Regions from separate parts of the Bifidobacterium aquikefiricola genome, predicted to be linked through region 1. Evidence: riboswitches for the same ligand, from Rfam matches in the RefSeq annotation. Region 1 holds a riboswitch; the other holds the start of a gene.
The links. A riboswitch is a leader RNA that binds a small molecule or an ion and turns the genes downstream of it on or off. The one in region 1 is predicted to bind fluoride.

Region 1 (10,557 bases):
TCGCCAGCTCTGAGCAGCACTGAGCAGCTCTGAGCAGCACCGAGTGGCACTGAGCAGCACTGAGTGGAGCGGCCGCGCCAAGCTTCGCAGACAATGCTGAGACAGACAATGCTGAGACAGACAACGGCGACACCGGTGAAGCGGCAATCAGATACGATTGCAAGGTGAGCACAATCGGACTTCTGTGAGTGCTGCATTGCATTCATTGCCACCAAAGGGCCGGATTCTTTGCCCACATTCACCACAGTTGAAGGAATTTCAATGATTTCAAGGGCACTGCGAGTAATCGCCAGAAGTGTGAAGCGCCTGGATGCGAGTGATGTCGGTGCGGGCATCGTATTGCTCGTTGCTGCAGTGGCTGCGCTTGTGGTTGCGAACTCTCCTCTGCGCAATTTCTACGACAATCTTGGCTCCTTCACATTCGGATTCAGTGCCTTGGGTGTGCAGTTGCAGCTCAGGGAATGGGTTACCGATGGGCTGCTTGCAGTGTTTTTCTTCACTGTCGGCCTTGATCTGAAGGAAGAATGTACTTCAGGAATCTTGTGTGATCCTAAGGTTGCGATTCTGCCAGTTGCTGCCGCATGTGGCGGAGTGGTCTGTCCGGCGGTTATATATGTGCTTGCGATCATGCCAATCGGTGGAGAGGCAATGCAGGGATGGGCCATACCTACGGCTACGGATATTGCCTTTGCCGTTTCGATTCTTGCCATGGTCGGCAGGGGTCTGCCACATCAGTTGCGCACATTCTTACTGACCTTGGCCGTTGTTGACGATTTGATTGGCATCACCATCATTGCTGTCTACTACACGGCGGGCATTCATGTATTGCCCTTGCTGCTGGCATTGGGTGCGCTCGCGCTATTCGCGTTCCTGCTCAGGAAGGGCATCTCGTCGCCGTTCATTGCTTTTCCACTGGCAGTGATCGCTTGGATGCTCGTGCATGCTTCAGGGATTCATCCAACTATTTGCGGCGTGGCACTGGGACTATGCGTTCCTGCAAGTGCACCGTGGAAGGGTCATGATTCGATGGCTGGAATGCTGGCGAGAAAGCTTGCACCCTATTCGAAGCTGCTGATTGTCCCGATCTTCGCTTTCTTCTCGACGGGTGTCAATGTAGACGGTTGGGCTGGACTGGCATTGCGGCTTCAAGAACCTGTGACGCTTGCAATCGTGGTTGCCTTGACTTTGGGCAAGATGCTTGGCATAACGGGGACCACATTTCTGCTCACCCGGCTGCCGGTGCTCTCGTTGCCGAAAGGTTTGCGCTGGTCGGAGATGATAGGCATGGGATTCGTTGCAGGGATTGGTTTCACGGTTTCCATGCTGATTGGCGAGCTTGCCTTTGGCGCGCACAGCAGCATAGATGATGATTCCAAGATCGGGATACTTGTTGGATCGCTGCTGTCGGCTTCAATTGGTGCTCTGATCCTGCACGCATGCGCACAGCACAGGCGAAGGAAGGCATACGAGGCAACGCTTCTTCAGTCAGGGCGGGGCACGAGAGATGCTCAGCGCATGCATGATGCATGACGCATGATGCATGACGCATGATGCATGATTGCTTTTCGGCAACACAGGTGCCGGCCGACACAATTTGTTCTCTCAGCCACAAAGCCTGATTGTGATGAAGCATGGCGTAATCTATGATTTGTGGAATTCGACTAGCAATAGTGAGGAATGATCGTTTTATGGCGAGCAGCACGCGCGGGACATATCACAAGGGTGAGGCCAGAAGAAAGCAGATTCTTGACGAGGCCCTGAACATTGTTGCCGTCGAAGGGTTCGATCAGACAACGTTATCGAAGATTTCGAAGGCTGTGGGGATCACTGAGGCCGGTGTGCTTCATTACTTCGATTCGATTGATGATCTGCTCGTCCAGGTGCTGCGTGAACGAGATGCGACGGATTTGGCTGCGAGCAGGCTTATTCCAGAGAATCTGAAGGATCCTGTGACTGTTCAGCCGGAGAGTGACGATAACCCGGTGAGTCATGCGCTCGCCATCATAGCGCACAATCAGAAGACACCAGGGCTTGTCGAGTTGTATGCACACATGTCAGTCAAGGCCGCAGACCCTGAGAGCTGTGCCTATAAGTATTTCAAGGAGCGGGGAACAATCGAACGTGCTCTGGTCGGTCAGACCGTTGCCACGCTCTATGCTTCCCATCGTGTTGCGCCACTGGTTCCTCCAGAGGATGTTGCACGCTTGCTGCAAGCCCTGCTGGATGGGTTGCAGATCCAATGGCTTCTGGAAAACGATCTTGATATGGAATGTTTGGCTCAAAAAGCTATCTTCGCCATGCTCGATCTGCCTATCCCGTCATCGACAGATGCCTCAACGGAGCAGGCTCCGGAGCAGACTCCAAGCAGTGGCTGAGGGAATGCAGATATTATGCAGGTATTACAGGGAGCCGCACCATATGCCAAGGATTCCTGCACCAAGGCAGATCATGAGCATCCCCCCAGTATGGACGAGCACGCGCAGAGGATGCTGGTGCTGAATGAGACGGTATCCTTCGACGCTGGCCGTGGAGAAGGTGGAGTATCCACCAAGCAAACCGGTGCCCAGTATGAATCTGATGGTCTGTGCATCCGCTGCATTCCACGATGACACCCATCCCGTGAGCAGCCCAAGGAGCAGACATGCTGATATGTTCACCGCGATGGTTCCCAGTGGAAAGTTCAGCCGGTTGCGCTTGTTCACCGTGGAGTCCACAAGAAATCTGCAGACGGCTCCCACGCCTCCACACAGTGCCATGAAGGTGAATGTCAGCACGGATTGTGTGTTCATCGGTTATCGCCAACCTTTCGACTGAATTGGCGGACGCAAAGCGACGCAAGTTTGACCCCGCATCCAGCGAAGACCAAGCCAAGGATGATGCTTACTGCCGCATATGACAGTCCAACGAGCAGATGTGCCCCCAGAAGCCTCGTGTCTGTCTCGAGAATGAAGGTCCCATAGGTGGTAAAACCGCCGATGACACCGGTTCCGGCGAAGAGACGGAATGTCTGACGAGCGCCGACATCGTTGCCGGTGCCTGCAAGATACTCAAGAAGGAATCCCAACAGCGCTGCACCAACCATGTTGATGCAGAATGTCACCCATGGCCATGTCCAGTTCGAAGACTGCATTTCGCTTAACGCTGCTCGTATCGCAGTGCCTATCACGCCTCCGACGAATACTGCCGGAGCGGCATGGAGCCGTGGATGCTTCTTGCCGAAGCTGTGTTCTGGATCATCATGTGTGTCTTGCAAACTGTTTCTCCCTCGCATGTGGGTAGAGCATCTGAGCTTGGACGGCCGGCGAACCGAGCACTACCCGTAACGTAGGAACTATCAGCATGTGCGGTTCAGATGACGGGAATCTCATGGAGACCTGTCATCTCGGCGGGTTCCATCGCCAGAAGACAATACGACAAGGTGAGAGTATACCATCAGCATTCACATAGTTGAGTGATATCGTGTTGTCAGGCGATGGAGCCCGCCTGAATCCGTCGATTCAAACCGCTTGTATGCTGATAGCCCCTGCCAAGAGACAAGCATAAGGAGAAATACTATGCATGATGCTAGCGCAGGTTCATCTTCGATAGTTGTTGGAGTCATCCCCGGACAGCCTGATCGGGTCGTGGAAGAGGCATGTCGGATGGCGGGCTCGATGTCAGCTTCGATGCTGTATCTCGTATACGTGAATTCCACGCTGACCGAGGAAAACGGCCACATGGTGCCTTTGGATTCTGACAGCATGAGCGAGACATGGCGTGACGACTCGGCGCGACTTTCTGAACATGTGCTCGGCATCGCCCAAGATGCTGGCGTCACAGCGCAATACCAGCTTCTGGCAGGGGATCCGGCGAAGGAGCTTGCTAAGTTTGCGCACAGCCACAATGCTTCGATGATTGTGGTTGGCACTCGGGAGAGGGGTGCTTTGGCAGCATTGCAGGAGTGGGCCAACGGTTCGGTTTCATTGCGCCTGTCGCACACTCAAAGCATTGCTGTTCTTACCGTTCCGCTTGCAGACCAATATAAGAGTTGACATTCTCTGCTACACTGATCCTCGTGGGTATGAAGTTACCCTGAGACTTCTCAGCACAGCGGCGTTGAGAGTCCGAACCGCCATAAGGCTGATGACTTCTGCAGAGATGCAGGAGTCTGTTTTTTTACCTCCTCATCTGTGCACAACACGTTTGCACAACGAGTTTGCGCAACGAGAGGAGGAACATGAGCGATACGAAACGCTTGTCCGTCCTTGTGGAAATACCACGGGGACAGCGCAACAAGTATGAGATGGATCATGCAACAGGCAGAATCAAGTTGGATAGAACGTTGTTCACATCCATGGGGTATCCCGCAGATTATGGCTACATCGAGAATACCTTGGGGGAAGACGGCGATCCTCTTGACGCTCTGGTGCTCGACGAGGTTCCGGTATTCCCTGGCTGTCTGATTGATGTCCGTCCCGTCGCGATGTTCGTCATGACCGATGAGCACGGGCCTGATCCGAAGATCATCTGCGTGCCGGATGATGTCAGATATGACGGCGTGCGGGATCTGAACGACATTAGTTCGTGGAAGAAGGCAGAGATTCAGCATTTCTTTTCGAATTACAAATCGATAGAGCCAGGCAAGCATGTCGACGCTCACATGCTCTGGTCTAATCTCACCACTGCGCAGCATGAAATTGCTGACGCGTTCGACAGGGCGAGTCAGCACCATTTCAATTCATGAGCGGTGCGGCGACGCGGCACATTGTTGCCTCGAAGCAGTCGAATCCTATGAACGACCATGTTTCACAAGAACGAAGGAAGACTATTATGAGTAAGATTTCGAATATTCACGCACGCGAGATTCTTGATTCTCGTGGCAATCCAACCCTGGAAGTCGACATGCTTCTGGAGGATGGTTCATATGGCCTCGGATCTGTTCCTTCCGGCGCTTCGACCGGGGAGAACGAGGCCAATGAGAAGCGTGATGGTGATGCCAAGCGCTACGACGGCAAGGGTGTGCGAACTGTTGTCGATGGAGTGAACGGTGAGATAGCCAAGGCGGTGGTCGGGCTTGACGCGTCTGATCAACGGCTTGTGGATGAGACGCTGATTCATCTGGATGGAACCGATAACAAGTCTCGGCTTGGTGCCAACGCCATACTGGGTGTTTCTCTGGCCGCACTTCATGCATCGGCAGCCTCGGCGCATCTGCCGCTATACCGGTATATCGGTGGAGCCAACGGACATATTATCCCCGTCACCGCAATGAACGTGCTCAACGGAGGAGTCCATGCCGTCTCTTCCAATGTGGACATTCAGGAATTCATGTTTACGCCCGTGGGGTTTGATTCCTACCATGAGGCGTTGCGAGCCAATGTCGAGTCATATCATGCGTTGAAGAAGGTACTGATCGACAAGGGGCTTGAAACCGGTTTGGGAGACGAGGGTGGTTTCGCGCCCAACCTCAAGTCCAATAAGGAGGCTTTCGATCTGTTGATCGAGGCCATCGAAAGAGCCGGTTACGAACCTGGACGTCAAATCGCCATCTGCTTCGACTCGGCTGCATCGGAGTTCTACGACAAGGAGAACGACGTCTATGACTTCGACGGTTCGAAGGCGAGCGCGCAGGATATGGCTCGGTTCTACGAGAGCCTGATTGACGAATATCCCATTGCATCCATCGAGGATCCATTCGATGAGAACGCGTGGGGTGATTTCGCATCTCTCACAGCCAAGATAGGGGACAAGGTGCAGGTGATGGGAGACGATATTTTCGTCACCAACCCGAAATTCCTGACTCGAGCAATCAGCGAGCATACCGCCAATTCCACGCTTATCAAGCTCAATCAGATAGGAACGGTGACCGAGACCTTAGAGGCGATCAAACTCGCCAATCGCAATGGATTGACCACCATGGTGTCCCACCGTTCTGGCGAGACCACCGATGCGACGATAGCCGATCTGTCCGTGGGCACCAATGCGATGCAGCTCAAGTCCGGTGCTCCTGCTCGTGGCGAACGCGTGGCGAAGTACAACCAGCTGCTGAGAATTGAGGAGCGGCTAGGGGACACTGCCGAATATGCGGGAGTGAACGCATTCCCTCAGCTTGCTGCACGAATCTGAATCGCAGCAATCGCAGGGATCGCACCACTGTCCCAGCACGTGCTGAGGTAACCGGAATTGCAATGCGCAGAGGCATGTTAGGGAGAACATAAGGTAGGGGTTGCAGGAATTCAACTGCAACCCCTACCTCAATCCATTTCAATGCTCACAGCAGGATCATTGCAATTGCAAGGCTAAGCTGTGTGCGCGAGATGGGACTTGAACCCACACGTCCGAAGACACAGGAACCTAAATCCTGCGCGGCTACCATTACGCCACTCGCGCTTGAACTGAACACGGCACGATGGGAATTGTCAGGACTATAACTCTGCATTCGCATCGCGCCATGTCTGGAATGCACGTTGCCCAGCATCCTCTCGGATGTGGTGCAATGTGTGCATGGAGCCACTTGACAGAATCGAACTGTCGACCTGCTCATTACGAGTGAGCCGCTCTACCAACTGAGCTAAAGTGGCAAGTTGTCGAAATCTTCTGCAATAAGCGATTCTCATGATTCCAACCTATAGGGGCTGGTTTCTTGAAAAACCTCGTATTGCTCGGACTTTGCCTCGGCATCAATCATGACAACCATAAGCCTTGGCTTAAACTTCGGCACAATCTCAACAGTGTACTGAAAACTTGAGATTTGTCCAGTCGCCGGCTGAGGTGTCGCGAGTTTCAGCCGTGTACAACATCTGCGAGAGAATGAAGACATGACAATTGAGGACTTTCACGCAATCATTCCGGCTGGTGGCGTTGGCACCCGTCTATGGCCATTGAGCCGCAAAGCCAAGCCCAAGTTCCTGTATGACATGGTTGGCTCAGGGCAGACACTGATTCAATCGACGTACAACCGGCTGGTGCCGCTGTGCGGAGCTGACCACATATACGTCTCGACGGGTGAACGGCATGTCAGCGCCATCTGCGAGCAACTGCCCGAGTTGGATTCCTCGGCACTGTTTCCCGAGCCGTCTCCCAGGGACTCCACGGCTGCCATTGCCTTGGCTGCAGCGGTGATCGCCCGACGCTTTGGAGCGCAGACAGTCGTCGGTTCGTTTGCTGCAGATCATGTTATCCGCAACAATGCTGCGTTCGCGGAATCGGTACGTCAGGCCGTCGTCACCGCTCGTGCCGGATATGTCACGACAATAGGCATTGCTACATCACGGCCCTCCACGGCATTTGGCTATATCCATGAGGGCAGGTCCTTGGCCTCAGAGATTCAGGACGCGCCACAGGCACATCTCGTTGAATCCTTCGTCGAGAAACCGGATGCTCAAACGGCTCAGGCATATCTGGAAACGGGAGAGTATCGCTGGAACGCCGGCATCTTTATCATGCGTGCCGATGTCATGCTCGATAGCCTGCATCAGACGCACCCAGACATCTACAAAGCCATTCAGGCGATTGCACAGGCGTGGGATCAGGGAGAGGAGCAGCGTTCGCAGGCCATGAAGCGCTGGTGGAATGGCATCGAAAAAATCGCCTTTGACTATGCCGTGGCCGAACCGGTGGCGGCAAAAAGTGGCGTGGCTGTGATTCCCGGCGGATTCGGATGGGACGATGTGGGCGATTTCAATTCGGTCGCCGCCCTGCTGCCGAGTTCAAACCGGCAGAATATCAAGGTGTTGGGGGATTCGGACGACTTGGTGTATCTCGATTCGGCAGGTGACGTCGTTGCTCCACAGTCCGGAAGAACCATTGCCTTGCTTGGCGTCGATGACCTTATCGTGATTGACACGCCTGACGCACTCCTTGTTGCGCCGCGCGCTCGGAGCCAAGAGGTCAAGGATATGGTTGCGCATCTGGCTGAATCGGGTCATGACGACATTCTCTAGCGGGAAGCAGTGCTCATTGTGAACTCTTCAAAGTATCAATGGCATTTTTGGACGCAATCAAGCCATTTACGAGTGTTATTTCGCCGATTTGAAGTGTCTATACTTTGAAGAGTTCACAATGAATATTAAGTTGTTAAAAAGCGTGATGAGAATCTGCTTTCGATTTTGCATTATGCAAGAACTTGTTTGATAATGTCCACTTTTGTTAGTAAAATGAACATCGAATTCGAGGCAAACCTGAACTGCAAACGTTTGCATCGCTTGACAATGAAGGTGACGAAAGGACCGAATCATGGCAATTAACCCACCAATTGATGCCACAACCACCCAAGCATGGAAGGACCTGCAGAAGCACTTCGAAGATCTGCAGCGCGAAGGCATCGATCTGCGTACGTGGTTCAATGAGGATTCACAACGTACCGCAAAGCTTAGTTTCGATGCCGGAGACCTGCACTTTGATCTTTCCAAGAATCTGATCAAGCCTGAAACCCTGCCGTTGCTGGCAAATCTTGCCAAAAGCGTGAACTTGGAAGAGCGTCTCAAGGCAATGTACAGCGGTGTTCATATCAATAACACCGAAGATCGTGCAGTGCTGCACACCGCGCTTCGCCGTCCGGTCGAAGACGAGGGCAAATACATCGTCGATGGTCAGGACACCGTCAAGGACGTTCGTGAAACACTTGACCGCATCTATGCATTCGCCGACAAGGTTCGTTCGGGCGAGTGGAAGGGCGTCAGCGGCAAGAAGATCGAAACGGTTGTCAACATTGGCATTGGCGGTTCCGATCTTGGTCCCAACATGGCGTACCAGGCACTGAAGCCATATGCTGACGCTGGCATTTCAGCCCGATACATCTCCAACATCGACCCTAACGATCTCGCTGAAAAAACCAAGGGTCTCGACCCTGAGACCACGCTCTTCATCATCGTCTCCAAGACGTTCTCAACGCTTGAGACCCTGACCAACGCACGTGAGGCAAAGGCGTGGCTGCTCGAAGAGCTGCAGGCACAGGGCGCCATCGATGGTTCCGAAGAACAGAGCAAGGATGCCATCGAGCGTCACTTCGTTGCAGTATCGACCGCGCTTGACAAGGTTGAAGCCTTTGGCATCGATCCTCGCAATGCCTTCGGGTTCTGGAACTGGGTTGGTGGACGCTATTCTGTGGACTCGGCAGTCGGAACATCCCTGGCCATCGTCTTTGGACCGGCACGATTCGAAGAGTTCCTGCATGGCTTCCATGAAATCGACGAGTACTTCGCCAACACCCCGATTGAGCAGAATGTCGTCGCGCTGCTCGGCCTCATCAACGTCTGGTATGTGAACTTCTTCGGCGCTCATTCACACGCCGTTCTGCCATATGACCAATATCTGAACCGATTCCCTGCATATTTGCAGCAGCTGACGATGGAATCGAACGGCAAGTCCGTGCGCTGGGACGGCACTCCCGTCACCACGCAAACTGGAGAAATCTATTGGGGTGAGCCAGGAACGAACGGTCAGCACGCCTTCTACCAGCTGATTCATCAGGGCACGCGCCTTATTCCTGCCGATTTCATCGCCTTCGCCAATACGCCAAACCCGGTCAAGGATGGCGACCAGGACGTTCACGAGCTCTTCCTCGCGAACTACTTCGCACAGACCAAGGCGCTCGCATTCGGCAAGACCGCTGATGAAGTTCGCGAAGAAGGAACGCCAGAGGCAATCGTTCCAGCACGCGTATTCACCGGAAACCGTCCAACGACGTCAATCCTCGGCGATGCGCTGACACCATTCGCACTTGGCGAGCTGATTGCTCTCTATGAGCACATCACCTTCGTTGAGGGTACGGTGTGGGGTCTGGACTCCTATGATCAGTGGGGTGTCGAGCTTGGCAAGGTTCTCGCGAAGCAGATCACACCAGCCATCTCAAGCGATGACCAGGCTCTCGCGAAGCAGGATCAGTCCACCCAGTCGCTGATCAACTTCTACCGCGCACACCGTCAGTAATTACCGTCAGTAATTATCAGTAGCAGTTGTGGTTTGGCCCATCCTTGCATCAAGTCGTGAGAATGGGCTAACATTCTTGTTTGTTATGCCGGAATTAGGGTTGCCGTATAGACTTCAATTCCAATAGGTCCAGCCATACGAGGCGAATGCCTTGCAACGTGGCGGATTGGCAGGATCCCACAGGCAAACTTGTGGGAAATGATTGGGTTTGACTTACGCGGATCAACGCGTGCAAGCCCCTTATCATGCGCTGATATACGGCAGTGATGGAGGAACAGCATGAATGCTATTCAGGACTTTGAAGCCAAGCAGCTCAAGCCAGAAGAGTCAATTCCGGATTTCCGTTCTGGAGATACCGTTGAAGTCAATGTGAACATCACAGAAGGCAACAACACGCGTATCCAGGCTTTCACCGGCGTGGTGATCGCTCGTTCGGGCACCGGACTGCGTGAGACTTTTGTGGTTCGCAAGGTGAGCTTCGGCGTTGGAATCGAACGCCGCTTCCCACTGCACTCCCCACAGATTGCTTCGGTGAAGCTGCTGCGTAGGGGTCGTGTCCGTCGTGCAAAGCTGTATTACCTGCGCAACCTTCGCGGTAAGGCAGCTCGTATCGTCGAGCGCAAGGATAACAAGCCAGCAGCTTCCGAA
Region 2 (10,557 bases), 450 kb from region 1:
GACGCAAGCGCATCCTGATCAGAGGCTCAGATGCGTGTTGCCAACTGCGGGAAGGCGTGCAGTCCCGCATATTCGACGGAGTCGCCGAGCCGTTCCTCGATCCGCAGCAGCTGATTGTACTTCGCCACACGCTCGCCACGAGCCGGAGCGCCGGACTTGAGCTGCATGGCGTTGGCGCCGACTGCAAGGTCAGCGATGGTCGCATCCGGTGTTTCGCCGGAACGATGGGACACCATGGTGGTCAATCCGTTGCGATTGGCAAGCTTGATCGCCTCGAGGGTCTCGGTCACAGTTCCTATCTGATTGAGCTTGATGAGCGTGGAGTTGGCGGTGTGCTCACTGATCGCCCGGCGTAGGAACTTCGGGTTGGTCACGAAGATATCGTCTCCCATCACCTGCACTCTGTCGCCAATCTTGGAGGTGAGCGCCTTGAAATCGTCCCATGCATTCTCATCGAATGGATCCTCGATGGAAGCAATGGGATACTCGTTAATCAGGCTCTCGTAGAATTGAGCCATGTCCTGTGCGCTGGCCTTGGAACCATCAAAGTTGTAGACGTCGTTCTCTTTGTCGTAGAACTCTGAGGCAGCGGAATCGAAGCAGATGGCAATCTGCCGACCTGGCTCATAGCCCGCCTTTTCGATGGCCTCGACCAGAAGGTCGAAGGCCTCCCTATTGGACTTGAGGTTCGGTGCGAAACCACCCTCGTCACCCAATCCGGTTTCCAACCCCTTCGCAATCAAGACTTTCTTCAAAGCATGATAGGACTCGACGTTGGCTCGCAGCGCCTCGTGATAGGAGTCAAACCCAACGGGTGTGAACATGAATTCCTGAATGTCCACGTTGGACGAGACGGCATGAACGCCGCCGTTGAGCACATTCATCGCCGTCACCGGGATGACGTGCCCATTGGTGCCACCAATGTACTGATAGAGCGGCAGATGCGCCGAGGCCGCCGAGGCATGCAGGGCAGCCAGCGATACGCCGAGTATGGCGTTGGCTCCGAGCCGAGACTTGTTCTCGGTTCCGTCCAGACGAATCAGCGTCTCATCGAGATGGCGCTGATCGGATGCATCGAGACCGGCAACCGCCTTGGCTATCTCACCGTTGACTCCGTCGACGACGGTTTGCACGCCTTTGCCGTCATATCGTTTCGCATCCCCATCACGTTTCTCGTTGGCCTCGTTCTCACCGGTCGAAGCACCGGATGGAACGGATCCAAGACCGTAAGAACCGTCCTCCAGTGTCATCTCGACTTCCAGAGTTGGATTGCCGCGCGAATCGAGAATCTCGCGTGCGTGAATATTCGAAATCTTGCTCATCATATGTTCCTTTATCTTGTGAAATTTTTTTCAAGGAGTTCACCGCCTCTATACGGTGACTTCCCGAGTCATTCATGAATTGAGACTATTTTCGGTTCGCTCTGTCGAATGCCTCAGCGATTTCCTGCTGCGCCGCTGGCAGATCAGCCCACGACAGATCGGAATCGACGTGCTTGCCTGGTTCTATCGACTTGTAGTTGGAAAAGAAATGCTTGATTTCGGCCTTCTTCCAATCACTGACATCGTCCAGACCCAGCACGCCCTCATATCGAATGTCGTCCGGCACACAGATAACCTTCGAATCAGGACCGTGCTCGTCGGTCATGACAAACAGCCCGATTGGCCGAGCATTGATCAGGCATCCCGGGAATACCGGTACCTCGTCGAGAACCAAGGCATCGAGGGGGTCGCCGTCTTCCCCCAGTGTCCCCTCGACATAGCCGTAATCGGCGGGATAGCCCATGGATGTGAACAGGGTGCGATCCAACTTGATCCTGCCTGTCTCATGGTCCATCTCATACTTGTTGCGCTCTCCCCGTGGTATCTCTACAAGGACGGACAAGGTTTTCGTTGCGCTCATATTCCTCCCATCGTTCTGGCGGAGATGTGGGAGATAAAAAAACAGACCCCTGCATCTCTGCAGAAGTCATCAGCCTAACAGCGGTTCAGACGCTCATCACGACCGCGACAAACTATCTTGGGTAACTTCATACCCATGCTCACCAATATAGCAGGCACGGTCAATCATCGTATTCGTCGGCGAGTGGAACGGTGAGAACGGCAATGTGCTGCGTGTGCGCCAGACGCACCGAAACCGACCCATTGACCCACTCCTGCAACGCAGCCAAGGCCCCACGCTCCCGGGTGCCCACCACAATCATCACGGCATCGTGCTCACGGGCGAACTCCGCAAGCTCCTTCACAGGGTCTCCCACCAGAAGATGGTAATCAGCATCAGCGCCTGCACCCCGGGCAATTTTGAGCGCATGCTCAGACAGTTGCTTCGAGTTGTCACGCTCGGTTACGCCCATGCTGTCGGGATCTAAGGGCTCGATATGCCCGTCTTCCTTGACAAGGGTGGGATCCACATAGACAAGATGAAGCTTGACAGGGGCCATTGATGCGGCCATCTCGCATGCCTTCTCGATCACCCTATCAGGCTGCCCGGGAATGATTCCGACGATAATGGACGATAAATGTGCGGTTGGATGTTGCATAACAGCCCCTGAGTTCTAGTTAGAAGTGCAACACCGCTTATGGTTGGGATTGCTGATGTTCCGACCTTTGGGAGGTGCTGCACTCACTATGAAAGCTTATCCGCATGTGACCGGGGGTGAGCGGATCAGGATTGAGATGCTGCGTTTCGGGGATCATGAGACGATCCGGCAGGTGGCCCGCCAGCTGCATCGTTCCGCCTCCACGATCAGCCGGGAGCTCAGGCGTGGCCTGTGGTTCGCGTCCAACGAGAACGAGTCGTACCGGCCCTACCATCCCGGGCGGTTGAAGACGGGGGCGTGGACGGCTGGCCCGTTCTATTCGGCGTTGACCGCGCAGCGCAAGGCCGAGGCACGTTCGCGCAGGCCGAGGAAGCCCAGGCGCATGATGGACGCGCGCCTGCACGCGTGGGTGGCGGACGCGTTGACGCGTAGCTGGACGCCCGAGCTGATCGAGGGCCGGTTGAAACTGGAGTATCCGGCTGACCCGTCGATGCGGATCAGCCACGAGTGCCTCTACCAGTGGATCTACCAGGGGCATGCGGACGGCGAGGATTGGCGGCGCTACCTGCCCCGGGCCAAACGCCACCGCACCAGACGGGCGGGCCGCAGGGCCGGGCGTGTGACGATCCCGATGCGCGTGCCACTCGCCCTGCGTCCCAAGGTCGTGGACCACCGAGGTTCGTTCGGCCACTACGAATCCGACACGGTCATCGGTTCGGCTCCCTCGAAGCGGTGCGTCGACACGCAGGTCGAACGCAAAACCAGAAAGCTGTTCGCCCGCCTCATCGAATCCAAAAGCGCACCGGCGACCGCCAGGGCCGAATACGCGATCTACAGCCACATCCCCGCAGCGGCGCGCATCGACCGGACCTGGGACAACGGGTCCGAATCCGCGTTGCACCGGCTCGTGGACGAGGCCCTGGGCATGCTCACCTACTACGCCGACCCATACTCGCCCTGGCAGCGCGCCAGCAGCGAGAACCGCAACGGCATGATCCGCCGCTACCTGCCCAAACACACCAGCCTGAAGAACCTGACCCAAACCGAACTCGACGACATCGTCACCGAGATCAACGACACCCCCATGAAACTCCTGGACTACCACACGCCCAACGAAGCATGGCAAGAGGAAATATCCAAACTCGGCCTATCATCAAACCAGACCAGCCAACAAGCCAAACATTGCACTTGCAAATAGAATCCAGCGTTGAAGCTTGCAGTCAGTGGTGATGATAGAGTCTGAATTGTGACGCGCCGAACTGGCCTCCTGGGCGCAAAAACGGCAGGCCGATGAGTAAACCCCGTTATCCGCGCCGATACGATAGGGCATCGGCGCTCAGGCTGGTCATTCTGATGATGGCTCTGCTCGGAGATGTTCATGAGTTTGATGCAAGGGGCAGGATGTAGCATGCATACGATTAGCGGGCGTCGGCGATGTGCTTGAGGATGTCGATCTGTCGTTTGAATGCCCGCCGCCCCTCGTCGGTAGCGCTGATTTCGGTGAGTATGCGTCTGCCGCGGGCAATCTTGCTGACGTTGATATATCCAGCGTTTTCGAGGATGGTGACCTGTTTACTCAGTGTTTGTGGAGTGGTCTGCGCGGCTCTGCGAATGTCCGCGAAGCCGACCGCGTCAGCTTGGTTGATCAGCGACATAATCGTGAATCTCAGTGGTGAGAGAATGATTCTGTCCCAATCTTGCAGATCGTCTGAGAGATTCATGCGGTTCGCTTACTTGCTAGGAGTCGAACCGCGAAGATTAGACGGCAGGCACAGCCGACGGCGCAGATGATCCCTGCCACCAACGCCATCCAACCTAGACCCCTGCTCCCTGTCGAGCTGAACGACGCGGGTAGACCGGCACTCGACGCCGCCGCGCCCAGCAGCACGCAGCCTATCGCTAGGAGTACGTTTCTCCAACCCAACACGATACGCTCGAGATGCTTGCTGCCACGGGGCAGAATGTGACGGTGATTGCGTTCGCTGCGTACCGCGAAAAACGACAGCAGCACCGCACATATGCCGAGGAAAATGATGCCGTTCCAGGACCATGAGACAGACCACCACGCACCGAGCGTCAGGAACAATAGGACTTGGACGCTCGAGACCCAGGCGACCGTCCATCCGTACGACCGGATCTCCCGGTACGGCATGAAGCCACTGGCATCACCGCTGTGCTTGAGGAGTTCCCTCGCCTCTGCCGGTGTCGCTGTGCTGATGTCGTGGGTGTCGTCATCGGTTGTAATATCGTTAATAGTATCCATGTTGGCAAGTATACACGATTCTGTTATTGGTGCAAAGTAAGGTACGGTTCTTAATCGAGAACTTGATGAGGGGGTTTCTCGTCAACCGTTGTTGGAAGAAAGAGGTTCATGCATATGTTGCGTTCAATTTATCGTGTGGGAACAGTGTTGTTCTCCTTCGCCCTGGCCTTAGTTTTCGTCATGGCAGGATCAGAACTGCATGCCCAAGCGGCAGAGCCTGCAACGCAGGTTAAACAAGTATCGACATCCACCGAACCCACCGCTGGAGGCTATGTGCTCTCGTATTCGGACAATGAGGCGACCCGTTCGGCGACGGCGACTTTGAAGATCGGAACCAAGTACACCTTGGCATTGAGATCTCCGGACGTCCTCGTCATCAAAGACGGCCAAGACAAGACCATCGAAAGCCTTGCATCGTACAAGCAACAGCTCGAACAACGTTACCCCGAGGTCGCGGTTGGTGCGTGGATTCTGGCAACAGACCATGAGGCCACGATTACTATTTCTCAAAAACCGACGGCGACTGGGTTATATGGTGAGGAAAAAATCAGCGCCCCAAGTAAGGCATGGTACAACTGCATGGCCAATCACGGTATCGACGGGGGCATTGGCCGGTGCTGTGGCCGGATGTGGCGCGTCAGCAGAAATTGGCTGCATCGAAGGCGTAGCCCCCGAGCGGTCTGTTCGGTGCGGTTGGCGGAATCGTTACAGGAGTGTGGGACTGCAGAGGCAAGTGGTGAACTGCAATCATAAACCTTCGTTTGCTCTATGATCGAGGCACTCCGACTGAGGAGATTAGACAGATTCTCTAAGTTAGATTCAAATCGTTTTGAATTTCTGGTCTCACAATTAACGTCTCGGCGTGACCGTCTGAATAGGAGAAGCGACAAATGTTGATACTGGTCTAACGGTTCTTCTTAAATACGATCATGACTGCATCCATAGATGGATGCAGTTGACCGATGACTTCTGATGAGCGTTGCAAGCTTTTAAACGCTGCGATTCCTAATATCTTCAGATCGATCTTGATGCATCCAGCAGGCGACGGACGTGACGATGATCGGCGGAAAGCGCTAAGTCTACTGTGTTCTGTTTGGTAATTTATTCATTGATGCCATATAAGAGTTTGAGTTTGCTGGCGTTAAGTTCATTCTGTCTTTATGAGTCGGCTCCTACTGGAATCTAAATACCTTATTGAGGAATGATTTATTGTCCTCAATGGCACATGGAGCACGAAGTTGTCGTGTATCCAAATTCCGCTCTAACAGCTAGACGATACGAAACCGATTGATGACCATTTCAGCGTTGGGAGATGAGCAATGACTTAGAGGAGGTGACAGTATCTCATGCTCAGATCGACGATGATGCACTTGATATGCCTGCTATCAGAAAGAAAATCGTAACCCTCAAGGTAAACAATAATGGCTTGGACTGCCGGCCTGTATACGTCGCCATGAGACTGTGAGATTCTGTATAACAACAAATAAATCATATGTGACGACCAGTTGACCGGGATTTATCAAGGCTCAGATTCTCTGGAAGTCGTTTATAGGAATCCCAACCACTGTGTGGACAACATTCCCTGTCGCCTCCCACAGCACTAATCGAGTTTGTTCTTGGACTGATTCTCCAGTCTCCGCCACCCCCCTTACAAGCCCATGATTACCGGTGTATACACGCGGTCTGGCCAGAAAGAACTGACTACACTGGATTTCCGGATGCGATTTGCTTCACATATGAATTATGCAGCCTGTTCGATGCTCTCAAAGGATGGCTGCTGCAACAGCCACTCCTTGAGAACCATCACATGGTTGTGCTCGGTATCCTTTGCCGCGTACAACAGCAATATGTCCTGATCGCGAATGATGTGCGAACAATTACGAGCAAATTCAGCCGCCTCGTCGCTCGCATCCAATTCACTCATATAGCGGTTACGGAACTCTTCGAACCTCTCGGCCTTATGCCCAAACCATGTACGCAGCGGTGTTGAAGGAGTAACCTCCTTCGCCCACAAATCCAAGCGAAGCCTATCTTTCTTCATGCCACGCGGCCATAGACGATCGACAAGTATGCGATACCCCTGTGTATCCGGATCCAAGGAATAGACTCGCATCATAATCATCGAATGCTTCATGTTTCACACTCCCCTGATGACCGTTATAACCATCACGCACTGACAAATCGCTTACGCCCCCAACGCTTGTCAGCAACCATGAGAGGACGCGTGCCTAGTCGCTCGTTTCCTTGGCGTCTCGCGCCGGAGTGATCATCGTCAGCATCATGACGGAGGCCTCGACAGCCTCCACCGCATGCGGCAGACGCGTCGGGAAATACGCCAAGCCACCAGGTACCAGATCGACCGTTTTGCCCGACGCGGTAACCTTCAGATGGCCGGACCCGGCCTGTACGAACACCGGCATCGCTGCGGTATGCTCACTCAGAACCTGCCCCGCATCGAAGGAGAACAGCACGACATTGCCGCCAGCATGCTCCATGATCGTGCGAGACACCGTGGCCTCGTCCTGAACCTTGACCAATGACGAGACATCGCCAATGAATCCAAGCCCCCCCGTCTCACCGTGCTCATCAGACATTATATTTCCCTTTCGGTATTAGCGTGCTCTTATTCTCGTGACGGATAATCCTTCACCCCAGCTTATGGGCGACGATGGCTATGCCATTGATATGCTTCTTGTATTTGGTGAAAGTACGCTTCATAGTGAGAACCCGACTTCTCGCCTGACTGTCCTTGAGGAGGTTCTTCACAATGCGCAACACCCCAATGATTCCTTCATCCGCGATATTGCGTTTCATGTTCAGCAAGGCCATCGGTGCCGCATCAACCCAGTCAACCTCGAAACCGGCATCCTTCAGTAATGCCGTCCACTCGGCTGCGGTCAACGGCCTCGCACTCACCTTGATGGACTGAGCCAGTTCCTTGCGGATGGCATTCTTCACCTTCGTGTCCAAGGTGTCGGGCTGCAGCCCGAGCTCATGAATGGCATAGCGCCCACCTGGACGCAGCAGGCGGGCGGCCTCGGCAATGATCTTCTGCCTGCCACGGTCGGACTGCATTGTCAGCATTGCCTCGCCCACGACCACGTCGGCGCTTGCCTCGGGCAGACCGGTATCGCTGGCATTCGCCGTGATGCAATGCCCTCTACCAGCGACGATCTGGCCGACGATTGCAGCCGCCTTGGGATCCTCATCGACGCCAATATAACTGGCCGGCGAGTGCCCCAGGATCTCCGTCGCGGTGCGACCAAGACCCGGAGCAAATTCGACCACATCACCACCTTCCGCCTTGGCATGGTCAAGCATATGCTGTGTCAATTCCAGTCCACCCGGCCTGAGCACGCGCTTGCCGAGGCGAGCGAGCAGCCAGTGCCCGGGAAGGTGTGCGGAGTCGCGCTCCGAAAAAGGCAGCTCATCACCGCTAAAGTCTTCAGCATGACGTTCTGATGTAGGTAAAGAATTGGTTCCCATGCGTCACACTATAATGAGCCCTGACAAGACACTCCAGATACCTGATGCGGATAAAGGCAGGGCGGAACCATCCACTGACTGACCGCTGAGTAACCGAATAATTATGGACTGGACTGGAGATCACTTCGAAATCTGATACCAGCCACGTGCGCGCGAAGCGATTGATTCAAGAAAACATGGGCGATCCAAAGATGCGAATCTACTCGGTGCCATGCCTTTTCCCTGCATGAGCCGACAACCCGCAACCGCACGACACGGCGTCATGGCAAGATCCCTCGTTCCAGTGCGATGGCGGATCCACGAGCCACGCTTACTTTACAAACACTATATCTTGTGTCGAAAAAAATACCATCACTATATATAGTGGTTTCGATACAACGATAAAGACGAAAGCGTGAAACGGTGAATGATAGGTTTGTGGTAGAACTTGCAGATGACGCCATAGCAAAAGTCGTCAAGGATGTGCAACCTCACTGGGGGCCGCTCGGCTGGGTGACCTACAAGCGCACATATGCGCGTTACGTCGATTCCCAGCAGCGTACCGAGAATTGGGATGAGACAGTCAAGAGAGTCGTCGAAGGCAATATCAACCTTGACCCTCGCCTGCGTGCGTTACGTGGCAAGAAGAACAGAAGCTCTGAAGATATCGCACTCATAGCAAGTCTGCAGGAGGAGGCAATGCGCCTCTTTTCCCTCATCTACGGCTTGGGGGCCACTCCCTCTGGACGCAATCTTTGGGTAAGCGGCACTACGTATCAGAGTGAACATGGGGATGCCCTCAATAATTGTTCGTTTTACGCACCAAGAGTTAACCTACACAGCTATCACCATAGGCAATCGAATCAACCGTGGTTGTTGATCCATGCTCTAGGAGAATGGTCGAACTGATCCAGATCGGCGGGCGTGGGCGGCAGCCCACGATTCATCTCCCCCGCCCGTGCCGGTACTTCGAGATCTCAGGCGGAGATTGATCTGTCGTGAGCCGCTTGGCCTCCGCCTTGAGTTCCTAACGTAGGTAACTGGCGGTCTTCTTTAATTTGGACTTGTCACTGCCTTTGGTCTGGTAGCCGTAGCGTTGGCGCTGCCGCTCGTATTCGCTGTCGCTCAATGCCTGGTATACGTTCGGTGTTGTGGAATCATCATGACCACCGGGCTTGAAGCCGATGGAGGGTAGGAGCCGGCGATCCTGCTCGGGTGGGAGCGGTTGCACGATCTTGTCGAACATGGCTTCCAGCTTGCTATGGTCCACGTTCTCGTGGGCGATGAACGAGGCAATGTCGTTCTCTCGCTTGGATACCTGCGACCAGTCCAGGCCCCAACCGGCGTCACGGGCTATCAGCGTCCAGAAGACGCGCTGCGTGCGACCATTGCCCTCGCGGAACGGGTGCAGGGTGTTGAAGTTGTCGAAGTTGACGGCCAGACGCTCGATGAACCGGCCGCGATCCAAGCCTTGCAGCATATGATCGTTGCGCAGCGTCGTCTCGGCGTACTGCACGCCCGTGTCGAAGAGTTGCAAGGGTTGGAAGACGCTGCCTCCGCCCTTGCTCATGTCGATGGTGCGGATCCGTCCCGTCCACTCATACACATCCTGGAAGAGATAATGGTGGATCCACTGCAACTGGCTAACCGTACCCTCGGCCCTGAGAGGCATCCTGGGGAAGATGGCCGACACCTATGGCGAGAGAACAGTTGCGGTGGCGGGGTTCATACTTCAGACAGCAGGGTACGGGTGGATTGTCTTCGCTTCACCCCCAGGCACGCCATACGCAACATTAGCGTTAGCGCTGTCAGTGTGCAGCGCAGACATATCGATGACGGACCTGCGCTGCAGAAAGCCATGCTCGGTTCCGTTGCAAGGGAATACATTACTAACGCCTCAGGCGTATTCAACGTATCAAGACAGCTGGGAGGCGCTGTAGGCACAGCAATATCCGTCATGATGTTCTACCATTTCAGCACCACACTGTCATACCCCGCGTTCGCCCAAGGATTCACCGCAGTCATGACCGTCTCGGCATTGATATGCCTCGGGGCATGCTTCATGACATTGCTGACGAACAGCGCACACCAATAGGCGAATGCCCCCAACCTGGATCGAGCGCGCCAAAACGTCTCCACCGCGAGAAATGCCTCTTTCTCGTCCCGCAGATGCAGGACACCCGATTCCCCCAACAATCCCACGTCGAACAAAACTACAAGTCAAACGCGTCTCATGGTCCCAGACTCAGCGTCTGCCCAAAGAACAGTCCTTTCATTATCCGCGTTAATC

Region 2: it holds a riboswitch for fluoride, as region 1 does, so the genes downstream of both, QN215_RS00560 (inorganic diphosphatase) here and QN215_RS02515 (universal stress protein) in region 1, are expected to answer to the same signal.

The regions. Positions count from the first base shown of each region.
Region 1 is NZ_CP129674.1:583,775-594,331, forward strand. Features, by position in the region: gene QN215_RS02490 (pyrimidine dimer DNA glycosylase/endonuclease V) at 1-23, shown strand, start outside; gene nhaA (Na+/H+ antiporter NhaA) at 262-1,530, shown strand; gene QN215_RS02500 (TetR/AcrR family transcriptional regulator) at 1,689-2,375, shown strand; gene QN215_RS02505 (CrcB family protein) at 2,400-2,789, opposite strand; gene QN215_RS02510 (CrcB family protein) at 2,786-3,253, opposite strand; fluoride riboswitch at 3,319-3,409, opposite strand; fluoride riboswitch at 3,460-3,533, shown strand; gene QN215_RS02515 (universal stress protein) at 3,555-4,031, shown strand; fluoride riboswitch at 4,048-4,139, shown strand; gene QN215_RS02520 (inorganic diphosphatase) at 4,217-4,723, shown strand; gene eno (phosphopyruvate hydratase) at 4,810-6,105, shown strand; tRNA gene QN215_RS02530 (tRNA-Leu) at 6,289-6,369, opposite strand; tRNA gene QN215_RS02535 (tRNA-Thr) at 6,485-6,560, opposite strand; gene QN215_RS02540 (mannose-1-phosphate guanylyltransferase) at 6,798-7,922, shown strand; gene pgi (glucose-6-phosphate isomerase) at 8,215-9,909, shown strand; gene rplS (50S ribosomal protein L19) at 10,189-10,557, shown strand, end outside.
Region 2 is NZ_CP129674.1:130,212-140,768, forward strand. Features, by position in the region: gene eno (phosphopyruvate hydratase) at 27-1,322, opposite strand; gene QN215_RS00560 (inorganic diphosphatase) at 1,408-1,902, opposite strand; fluoride riboswitch at 1,956-2,046, opposite strand; gene QN215_RS00565 (universal stress protein) at 2,063-2,539, opposite strand; gene QN215_RS00570 (IS30 family transposase) at 2,628-3,737, shown strand; gene QN215_RS00575 (transcriptional regulator) at 3,958-4,260, opposite strand; gene QN215_RS00580 (hypothetical protein) at 4,257-4,802, opposite strand; gene QN215_RS00585 (hypothetical protein) at 4,917-5,555, shown strand; gene QN215_RS00590 (DUF488 domain-containing protein) at 6,544-6,936, opposite strand; gene QN215_RS00595 (cupin domain-containing protein) at 7,031-7,396, opposite strand; gene QN215_RS00600 (class I SAM-dependent methyltransferase) at 7,449-8,288, opposite strand; gene QN215_RS00605 (hypothetical protein) at 8,691-9,176, shown strand; gene QN215_RS00610 (Fic/DOC family protein) at 9,295-9,939, opposite strand; gene QN215_RS00615 (hypothetical protein) at 10,081-10,362, shown strand.